Regions from separate parts of the Leucobacter sp. UCMA 4100 genome, predicted to be linked through region 1. Evidence: riboswitches for the same ligand, from Rfam matches in the RefSeq annotation. Region 1 holds a riboswitch; the other holds the start of a gene.

Evidence for each region. Region 1 has a riboswitch for glycine ahead of gcvP (aminomethyl-transferring glycine dehydrogenase). Riboswitches for the same ligand answer to the same signal wherever they lie in the genome.
Region 2: another riboswitch for glycine. It lies ahead of gcvP (aminomethyl-transferring glycine dehydrogenase); the one in region 1 lies ahead of gcvP (aminomethyl-transferring glycine dehydrogenase).

Annotation. Positions count from the first base shown of each region.
Region 1 covers NZ_JAFEUS010000002.1:1,327,511-1,332,958, forward strand. Annotated here, with positions in the region: gene gcvP (aminomethyl-transferring glycine dehydrogenase) at 1-1,281, opposite strand, end outside; glycine riboswitch at 1,325-1,448, opposite strand; glycine riboswitch at 1,450-1,543, opposite strand; gene JSO19_RS06285 (amino acid permease) at 1,687-3,243, opposite strand; gene JSO19_RS06290 (MFS transporter) at 3,404-4,828, opposite strand; gene JSO19_RS06295 (GntR family transcriptional regulator) at 4,951-5,448, opposite strand, start outside.
Region 2 covers NZ_JAFEUS010000002.1:816,678-822,125, forward strand. Annotated here, with positions in the region: gene gcvP (aminomethyl-transferring glycine dehydrogenase) at 1-1,915, opposite strand, end outside; glycine riboswitch at 1,958-2,057, opposite strand; glycine riboswitch at 2,058-2,152, opposite strand; gene JSO19_RS04045 (amidohydrolase family protein) at 2,202-3,041, opposite strand; gene kynA (tryptophan 2,3-dioxygenase) at 3,045-3,902, opposite strand; gene JSO19_RS04055 (alanine/glycine:cation symporter family protein) at 4,206-5,448, shown strand, end outside.

The sequences.
Region 1 (5,448 bases):
CGTGGTGGTCTCGTCGGTCGAAACCCCCACGGTGTCTTCGTCGATGCGGCGCAGGTTGATGCCCGATGCGGCGGCCGCGGCAATAACCTCGTCGGCCCGCCCAGGAATGCTCGCCACAACAGTGTCGAAGAACGACCCCGAGGCGAGCGAGATTCCCGCGGCCGAGAGGCTCGCCGCAATCGTTCGCGCGTGAGCGTGAGCCCGCTCGGCAATCGCCTTGAGGCCCGCGGGGCCGTGATACACGGCATACATAGACGCGGTCACGGCCAAGAGCGCCTGCGCCGTGCAGATATTGCTCGTCGCCTTCTCACGACGAATGTGCTGCTCGCGCGTCTGCAGCGCGAGACGATAGGCGGGCCTCCCCGCAGCATCCTGCGAGACCCCGACGAGACGGCCTGGCAGCGACCGCTCAAGCCCCGCACGAATCGCCATGAACGCGGCGTGCGGCCCGCCGAAGAAGAGCGGAACGCCAAAGCGCTGCGTGTTCCCGACGGCGACGTCGGCACCCTGCTCGCCCGGTGACTCAATGAGCGTCAGCGCAAGCAGGTCGGTAATTACCGTAACCATGGCACCCTGGCGCTTCGCCTCGGCGATAATCGCACGGTGGTCACTCACCGAGCCGTCATTGCCCGGCTGCTGCAGCACGACCCCAAACACCTCGCCCGCAGGCAGCCCAAGCGAGAGGTCGGCGACCTCAATCTCAATTTCGAGCGCCGCGGCACGGCCTTTAATGACCGCGAGGGTTTGCGGAAACACGTTGCGGTCGACAACCGCTTTTGCCCCCGAGCCCGCTTTGCTCGCGCGGCGCATGAGCAGCACGGCTTCGGCTGCGGCCGATGATTCGTCGAGCATCGAAGCGTTGGCCACGTCGAGACCGGTGAGGTCGGCAACCATCGTCTGGAAATTGAGCAGCGCCTCGAGCCGACCCTGCGAGATCTCCGGCTGATACGGCGTGTAGGCCGTGTACCAGGCGGGGCTCTCAAGCACGTTGCGCAGAATGACCGGGGGTGTGTGGGTGTCGTAAAAACCCTGGCCGATCATTTGTGTCATGACCGTGTTCTGGGCCGCAAAGCCCTTCAGGTCACTGAGAATTTCTGCCTCACTGCGGGGCCCGGCGAGATCGAGCGCGTGCGGCATGCGTATCTCGGGCGGCACCGCCGCGTCGGCGAGCGCAGAGGCGCTCTCGTAACCAACCCGCTCAAGCATCGTGGCGAGGTCGGCAGGGGTGTTCACGCCAATATGGCGATCAGCGAAGGAACGTTCAATCGGTTGCGTGTTCAAGAGGATCTCTTTCGTAGGCCCGAAGGCGCGAATAGGAAACGATCCTCCCCGCTCTGTTATGGGACCTGAGAGATTCGGGCGCCGCGCCGGTACAGCAAAGTACGTCTGCGGGCCGTTGCACCTTCGGTAAGCGACCGGGTCATTCCGGTCGGTGTTTTCCAGAGTTGCCACGCTGTAGCGGTACGTGAGCCTGAGAGATTTCCCGGGGAGGGATTTTGCTCCTACGGCGTCGGGTCACCCCGAACTCTCCCGCTACAACTTGATAGCCGATATTCATTTGTGCGCATCGAGCACCGCACGGCAGGCAGTGTCGCGATGATCCGCCCCACAACGATGTCGGGGCAGGAGCCGCGCGCCGCACGTGAGGTGTTTCACGTGCAACGCGCGGCCTAGCCTTGTGCAATGCTATTTCAACTCTGGCCCATCGACCCCGTCCATTGCAAGCAGCTCTTCTTCAACCTGGCCGCCGTAACCCTCGGTTTGAGGGTCGCCGTGCAGGCCGCCCGAGACCGCGTACTCCTCTTCAGGCGAGAGAATCAGGCGGTGGCGGGTGTAGACGCCGAAGATGATGAGACCGATGACGTAAACGATCACGATCGCGACGATCGCCGGCCTAAACGACTCATTGAGCAGGAAGCCCAGGAAGATCAGGGCCGAGATGACAGCAGCCGCGTAGGCGCCAAACATGCCCCAGGGGCTCTTGTAGGGGCGTGATGCCTTGGGGTACTTCTTGCGCAGAATGATGAACGAGAGCATCTGCATGAAGTACGCGAGCACGGCCCCCCACACGGCGATGTTGAGCACGACCGCGCCGCCAACACCATCTTCGCCACCCGTCACCTCGACGACGATGAGCGCGGTGAGGCCGATGAGGGCACCCGCGATGAGCGCGACCCACGGCGTCTGGCGCTTGCCGGTCAGCGAGAGGAACTTCGGGTAGTACCCGGCGCGTGAGAGCGAGTACAGGTTGCGACCGTAGGCAAACATGATGCCCTGCAGCGAGGCGAGCAGACCGAAGAGCGCGAAGAGCGCCAGGAGGCCAGCAACCCACGCGAGGTCGTCACCAAGAATGGTGCGGAAACCATCGAGCAGTGGCTCGCCAGCGCCGCCGGTCTTCTCGGCACCGAGCACGGCGGTGTTGAGGAAGAGTACGACAAGGCCCGTGAAGATGAGGGTGCCGCGTGCCCAGAGACCTGCGCGCGGGATATCGCGCACGGGGTTGTGCGATTCTTCGGCCGCGAGCGGCAGCTCTTCGATGCCGAGGAACAGCCACATCGCGAAGGGAAGCGCGAAGAGGATCGGCAGCACGCCGTGTGGCAGGAAGGCCGTCTGGCCCGGATCGGGAACGATGTCGAAGAGGTTGCCCCAGCTCGCAGCGCCGCTCACGAGCGCCATGACGCCGAAGAGCAGGATGACGCCGATCGACACGAACGAGACCGTCACCGCGAACTTCAGCGAGATCGAGGTGCCGGCCGTGTTGAGCGCGACAAAGATGGTGTACAAAATGATCCACCACACCCACGTCGGCAGCGAGAAGCCCATGAGCCCCTCGGTCACACCGTTCGCGTAGCCGGCCGAGAAGTACACGATCACGGCGTTCGTCGCGACGTACTCAATTGACTCTGCGAGGCCGGTCACGAACCCGCCCCATGGCCCCATGGCCGCGCGGCCAAAGGAGTATGCCCCACCGGTGTGCGGCATCGCTGCCGCCATCTCACCAATCGAGAATACGAGGCCGTAATACATCACGACCAGGATCGCGAAGGCGATGAGCATGCCCCCGAAACCGGCTGCTTCGATGCCGAAGTTCCAGCCTGAGAAGTTACCCGAGATCACCGCGCCGACAGCGAGGCCCCAAAGCCCCCAAATGCCAGCCGAGCGCTTCAGGCTCCGTTTCTCAAAATAACCCGTGTCAGCGGTTGTGTACGTCACACCCGAGACCTTCAAAGTGTCTTTTGCCATTGCTTCCTCTGTATTTCACTCCGTTGTGATAGCCCTCCCGCGGCCCCGAAGATGTCGTGGGCCGCGGGAGGGGTGCGGTTGCAATTGGCAAGCTTAGCCCCTATTGGTAGAGAAAAGCTACCTTTAAGATTTGCTCGCCTGCCAGTTGCACCGGACGAGGCTATGCCGCTTCGGGGCGCTTATTCCACGAGGGAACAATGAGCAGAGCCGCAAATGCGGCGGTTGCCGCGAACACGTAGAACACGGTCACGGTCGAGAAAAAGCCCGGCAGCAGGCCGCCGAGAATCGCGCCGATGGAGCCGCAGCCGTTGATGAAACCAGCGGCACCCGCGGCATACTTGCTCGTGCCAAAGTCAACCGCGGCAACCCCCGAAACCATGGCATCAGCACTGTACGCGAAGAAGCCAACGGCGCCGAGCAAGATCGCCACGGCCCAGATCGAGCCGGTGTTCGCCACGGGCTGCCAGATCATGAGGGTGACCACGAGCAGTGCAAGCGAGAGCACCGTTGGCGGGATGCGACGGGCACCGAAGAAGGTGTCAGATGCCCAGCCAATCGCGATCGGGGCTGCGACACCCGCGATACCGAAGGTGATGGGCACCATGACCGCGGTGAACGCATCGATGCCGGGAATGGCGTCGATGACGAGCACGGGACCCCACAGCAGTACGGCGTACCTTGCGGGCTTCAGCATGAAGTAGACGATGCCGAGGCGCAGCACCATCGGGTCGTGACGCACCGCGGCCATGAGGTCGGCAAGCTTGAACTTGTTCTCTGGCTTCACCACGGGAACGGGGCTCTTGCCCGCGCCACGAATGCCCTTGCCCGTGTAGGGCTCATCGAACTTCGCGAGATCTTCATCAATGCCCGGCAGGCCCAGCTCTTCGGTGCTGTTGCGCTGGAAGATGAGGAAGATGACGAGCACGACAGCCATGACCGCAGCGCCCGTAAAAAAGGCCCAGCGCCACGAGTCGAAGACCGAGTAAGCGACCCATCCCATGACGGGAACAGCCACGAGACCGCCGAACGCGTAGCTCGTCGAGAAGAAGCCCATGGCTCGGCCGCGGGCGCTGATCGTGAAGAACGAGGCGATGTTCTTGCTGAGCGCCGCCCAGCCCGTCGACTGGCCGAGCCCCTGCACGACCATGAGCGGAACAAAGAGCCACAGCGCAGGGACAATGCCCATGAACAACGCCGCGATTGTCGCGAGCACCATGCCGCCGGCGACGACGACCCTCGTGCCGTAACGCTCAGCGACCGCGCCCCAGACGAACTGACCAACCGCATAGGCGACGAGGTACGCGGTGTCGAGAAGCCCCAGGGCCTCTCTCGGCATCAACCCCTCTTCGAGAATGCCAACCTTGGCAGCCGAGAAGGCGTTGCGGGGAAAGTAGAAGGCCGCGTAGGCGAGCCAGGACACCATGAAAACGCGGGTTTGCCACGCCCTCAGCACCTGTCGCTTGGTTTTCCCGCCTCCCGCTGCGGGCATCACCCCAGACCAGGGGTTGACCGGCTCGAGCTCTGGCGGGCCGGCCTCATGTTCTTGCACCTTGGCGTTGACCGCACGCCCCTGCTTTTCATCCATTAGACGCTCCTTTGCATCTCTTCGTCACCGCCAAAACCTGGCGGCCAAGCTTCTGCCTCACGACCCGGTGAGCCATTGACAGACGCGGCAGGGCGGCTGGTGTCACACCACAGTGTGTGGCCCTACCCCGTCGCGACCGTCATACGCATGAGGTCGGCCCGAAAGAGATCTCGCGAGATCTCAACCGGCTGTCCCGAGCTGTCATAGGCAACCCGGTCAAGATCAAACAGCGGGCTCCCAACCGCAATATCGAGGTGGTACGCCGCCGCAGGAGTCGCCGCCTTCACAGCGATGGCTTCCTCTGCCTTGTTCACGTGAACCCCGTACTCTTCACGCATGAGGCCATACACCGAGGTCAGGTCGCGCTGCAGAAAGTTCGGGAAGAGCTCTGCTTTCAGCACCATCTCTTCGAGCGACAGGGGCACGCCGTTGGCGAGCCTCAGCCTGCGCAGCACAATCACCATGCCTCGTTCGCCAAGCCCCAGCGCCTCTCGCTGCTCTGGCAGCGCAGGGCGCTCCTCGGCATTGATGATGCGGGTTCCCGGGGTATAGCCCTGGTCGGTGAGAAACTCGGGCACGCCAATCACCTGATTGAGTGTGCGGGTCACCACGAAGGGCGG
Region 2 (5,448 bases), 510 kb from region 1:
TGATGGCGGCGAGCTCGTCGCGGTGCTTCTCGATCTTGGCGTCGAGATCGGCAATGTCGATGAGCCCCGTCTCGGTGTTCTTCACCACGACGACGCGCATGCCTGCGAGCACAGCCGAGGCCGCGTTCGTGCCGTGCGCCGAGGCGGGAATGACGCACACGTCGCGCTGCGTCTCACCGTTCGACTGGTGATAGCGGCGGATCGCGAGCAACCCTGCAAACTCACCCGTTGCTCCCGAGTTCGGCTGAATCGAGAGGGCGTCGTAGCCCGTGATCTCGATGAGGCGCGCCTCGAGGTCGGCGATGAGCGCACGCCAGCCGGCGCTCTGATCCGCCGGAACGTACGGGTGAATCCCGGCGAACTCTGGCCAGGAAATCGACTCCATCTCGGCGGCCGAGTTGAGTTTCATGGTGCACGAACCGAGAGGAATCATCGTGCGGTCGAGCGCGAGGTCGCGGTCTGCGAGGCGGCGCAGGTAGCGCATCATCTGCGTCTCTGAGTTGACCGTGTTGAAGATCGGGTGCGTGAGGTATTCGCTCTCGCGCACGAGGGCAGCCGCGAAGCCGTAGTCACCGGCGGCGACGGCCGCTGCCGGGCTCGCGCCGAAGACGCGCACGACGGTGTCGACGTGTTCTGGCGTCGTGGTCTCGTCGGTCGAGATGCCGACGGTGTCGTCGTTCACGAGGCGCAGGTTGACGCCCGCAACCTCTGCGGCACGCACGAACTCTGCGGCCTTACCTGGAGCCTTCACGAGCACGGTGTCGAAGAACTCGGTCGAGGCGAGTTCGAAGCCGGCAGCCGTGAGTGACGCGGCGATCGTGCGGGCGTGTGCGTGCGCACGCTCTGCGATGGCTTTGAGCCCCCGCGGGCCGTGGTACACGGCATACATTGACGCGGTGATCGCGAGCAATGCCTGCGCGGTGCAAATGTTGCTCGTCGCCTTCTCGCGGCGAATGTGCTGCTCGCGCGTCTGCAGCGCGAGGCGGTACGCGACGTCACCGGCCGAGTCGTATGAGACACCGACGAGGCGGCCAGGCATCGAGCGGGTCAGCCCGTCGCGCACCGCGAGGTAGGCGGCGTGCGGGCCACCGAAGAAGAGTGGAACGCCAAAGCGCTGGGTGTTGCCGACGGCGACGTCGGCGCCCTGCTCGCCAGGCGAGGTGATGAGCGTGAGCGAGAGCAGGTCGGCGATCACGGTGACCATCGCGCCGCGTTCTTTCGCCTCGGCGATGATGCCGGCGTGATCCGCAACACTGCCATCGTTCCCGGGCTGCTGCAGCACGATGCCCGAGATCTCGCCCTCGGGAAGGCCCTGGGCCAGATCGACGATCTCGATCTCGAAGTCAAGCGCCTCAGCGCGGCCGCGAATCACCTCGAGGGTCTGCGGGAAGATGTTGGCGTCGAGCACCGTCTTCGCGGTTGCCTTCGCCTTGTTCGCACGGCGCATGAGCAGCACGGCCTCAGCCGCGGCCGACGATTCGTCGAGCATCGAGGCATTCGCGATGGGCAGGCCAGTGAGATCGCTCACCATCGTCTGGAAGTTGAGCAGCGCCTCGAGACGGCCCTGTGAAATCTCAGGCTGGTATGGCGTGTACGCCGTGTACCACGAGGGGCTCTCGAGCACGTTGCGCAGAATGACGGGGGGCGTGTGGGTGTCGTAGAACCCCTGCCCGATCATCTGGGTCTTGAGCACGTTCTGCGAGGCGAAGGCGCGCAGGTCTGAGAGAATCTCGGGCTCGGTGCGGCCCGAGGGCAGCTGCAGCGCGTTATCCATGCGAATATCGCGCGGAACAGCGGTGTCGACCAGGGCGTCAAGGGTTTCGTAGCCAACGACGCTCAGCAGGTGCTCGGCGTCGGCACCGTGCACGCCGGTGTGACGGTTGGCGAAGTGGGTTGGATCGGCGGTGATGCTCATTGAGGGTTCCTCACAGGGGTTGGGCACAACAACTACAGGTACCCTCCCCACTCTGTTGCAGACCTGAGAGATTCCGGCGCTTGCGCGCCATTGCACCGTCGGTGGAGGCAGAGCTTGCGCCCTACCTCGCTTTCCAGAGTTGCCACGCCCCGCGGTACGGGTGCCTGAGAGATTCTCGGGGAGGAGTTGCTCCTACGGCGCCACACTCAATCGTGTGGGCTCTCCCGCGAGGGCGTATTGGCCGATATTCACATATGGCATTCATAGTACCACCTCGCGACGACAATCAATGCGCAGCCGTATCAACGAGCACAGCCGCGGCAACGTCGGGGCGCTCCGGCGAGCCCGGCACGAAGACGACCGGGCCGCCCTGCGCGGGTGCCGCGGGCGTAAGCGTCGCAAGAATCTCGGCGCGAGAGAGCCCGCACTCGGCAAGAGCCGCGATCTCACGGGTGTTGAACCCCGCGACCGTCGGCCCGTTGCCCATATCAGTGCCGTAGCGCACCACCCCACCCGCGCGGTGAAAGCGTCGAAGGTTATCGACCGCGATGCCAAACTCGTCGTCGGGGGTTCCCCAGCCATGAATATCGAGCGTCGAGATCCACACCACATGTTCGGCCTGCGCCGCGATCTCGGCGTCATCGAGACGCTCGGTAAACGGCGTGTGGGCGAGCATCGTCGCACCGCACTCCCGTGCCCGCTGCGCCTCACCGGGCCCCTCGGCGTGCGCGACCACCGGAAGCCCCGCCGCGGCCGCAACGACGGCGCGCACGACGTCGCTCGAAGCCGCCGGCCCAGCGACGCTATTCATCGCGACCTTGAACACGCTCGCCCCAGCCTCACGCATACTGAGCGCGGCCTCGCGTGCGGCCGCTGCCCCATCGACCTCGATCACGCTGCCGGGGCCGGCCCACGAACGGTCAGAGGGGTAGCCGCCGGGCGCGGTAATGAAAGCGCCGGCATACGACACCGTGACTCCCCTCAGTCCGTCAGCAATGCCGCGCAGCCGCTCAACGTTCGAGCCGAGATCGAGCACGCGCGTGACGGGCGAGGGCTCGGGCCGCATGAGCTCGAGGTGCACGTGCCAATCGCGAAACCCGCCGGTGTTAAAACCCTCAGCGCCCACGAGCTACCCTTTACCGACCTCGGTGCGAACGGCAAACAGCTCGGGAAAGAAGGTGAGGCTCAGTGCGCGCTGCAAGAAATCGACGCCCGATGATCCGCCCGTTCCCGTCTTCATGCCGATCGTGCGGGTCACAACGCGCAGGTGCCTGAAGCGCCAAAACTGGAAGTTGTCTTCAATGTCGACGAGCTCTTCGCACGCCTCATACAGATCCCAGTGCTCTTCGTGGTTCTCATAGATCGTGCGAAATACGTCAACGAGCCCGTCGTTGTGCTCATACGCCTCGGTCACGTCACGCTCGAGAATCTCGCTCGGCACGGGCAAGCCGCGACGGCTGAGGTACCGCAAGAACTCGTCGTAGAGCGTTGGCGCGGCAAGCTCGGCGGCGAGCAAGGCATGGTTCTCTGGCTCGGCCTCGAACACCCTGAGCATCTTCGCGTTCTTGTTGCCGAGCGCAAACTCAATCGCGCGGTACTGCACCGACTGAAAGCCCGACGAGTTGCCGAGCGAGTCGCGAAACTCTGCGTACTCAGAAGGCGTGAGCGTCGCGAGCACCGACCACTGCTGAATGAGCACCTCTTGAATGTGCTTCACCCTCGCGAGCGGCTTGAGCGCCGAGCGCAGGTTGTCGCTCTTCAAGAATTCCCGCGAGGCCCGCAGTTCGTGCAGAATGAGCTTGAGCCACAGCTCAGAGGTCTGGTGCTGAATGATGAACAGGAGTTCGTCGTGGTGCTCAGGGCTACTCACGGGGTGCTGCGCTGAAAGGAGCGCATCGAGCCCAAGGTACGAGCCGTATGTCATCTTGTCACGCAGATCGGTGACGATGCCTTCTTCAAGCTTGCGGGTATTCTTTTCGACACTCATAGCGGTCCTTTCGCCTTCTCGGCCACTCGGTAATCTACTCGACCCACTCGCAAATTGTCAGAGCGTGGGCGACGAAATGTCTCTTTTGGGTATCATTTCGACACCTGTTGCGGGACCCCTCACTGCGTTCGCCTTGATTTTATGCGGATCCCGCAGCTCACCCCACTCCTCAGAGCTATTGTGAGCCGGTTGACACGCGTCAAGAACCGAATATATTTGGCGAAGTAGTGAGGACTTCCTGGTCTCACACAACGCACAACATGTTTGTTCCGCAACGACGCGAAAGACCATAGGTAACACACCGTGCTCGATACCATTCAGGGATTTCTTGACAGCGCAAGCTCTGTCATCTGGGGACCCTTTGTTCTGATTCCCCTCCTCTTTCTCACAGGCCTCTACCTCACAATTCGACTCGGAGGCCTCCAGTTTATTCGCTTGGGCGCTGCCCTAAACCTCGGCATCATCAAGCGCCGAGATGCCGGCGCGAAGGGTGACATTAGCCAGTTCCAGGCGCTCACAACCGCTCTCGCCGCAACCGTAGGCGTGGGCAACATCGTGGGCGTGGCCGGCGCAATCGGCATTGGCGGCCCAGGCGCCCTCTTCTGGATGTGGGTGACCGGCCTGCTCGGCATGGCCTCGAAGTACGCAGAGGCGTTTCTCGGCGTGCGTTACCGCTCGGCCGATGAACATGGCGAGCGCAACGGCGGCCCACAGTATTACCTCCAGAAGGGCATCAAGGGCCCCGTCGGCAAGATTCTTGCTTGGGCCTTCACCATCTTCACGGTGCTCGCCTGCTTCGGTATCGGCAACATGACCCAGGCTAATGCGATCGCTGAAAACGCAGAGCGCTCATTCGGCGTTGACCCCTTCTGGGTTGGCATCGTGCTCGCCGTGCTCACCGGGCTCGTACTCGTTGGCGGCATTAAGTCAATCGGCAAGGTGACCGCCGGCTTCGTTCCCATCATGATCCTGCTCTACGTGGTCGCCGCCCTCTACATCCTCTTCGTCAATGTCGGCGATGTTCCTGCCGCTTTCGGCCAGATCTTCTCAGAAGCCTTCACCGGAACGGCCGCAACTGGCGGCTTCCTCGGGTCAGTCTTCATCATTGCTATTCAGTACGGCTTTGCCCGCGGTATCTTCTCGAACGAGTCGGGCATGGGGTCGGCTGCAATCGCCGCGGCCTCGGCACAGACGAGCCACCCTGTACGCCAGGGCCTCGTCTCGATGACGCAGACCTTCATCGACACCATCATCGTGGTCACCATGACCGGCCTTGTGATCATCACGACCGGCACCTGGAGCATGGTCGATCCTGACACCGGAGAGCAAATCTCGAAGGCGCTCATGACCGGCGAGGCATTCTCGCACGGTCTCCCGGGCGAGTGGGGCCACTGGATCGTCACCATTGGCGTCATCATGTTCGCTTACTCGACGATTCTCGGTTGGTCGTACTACGGCGAACGAAACGCAGTGCGCATCTTCGGCCGTAAAGCTACGATTCCCTTCCGTATCATCTTCTCTGCCGTCGTGTTCATTGGCGCGACCA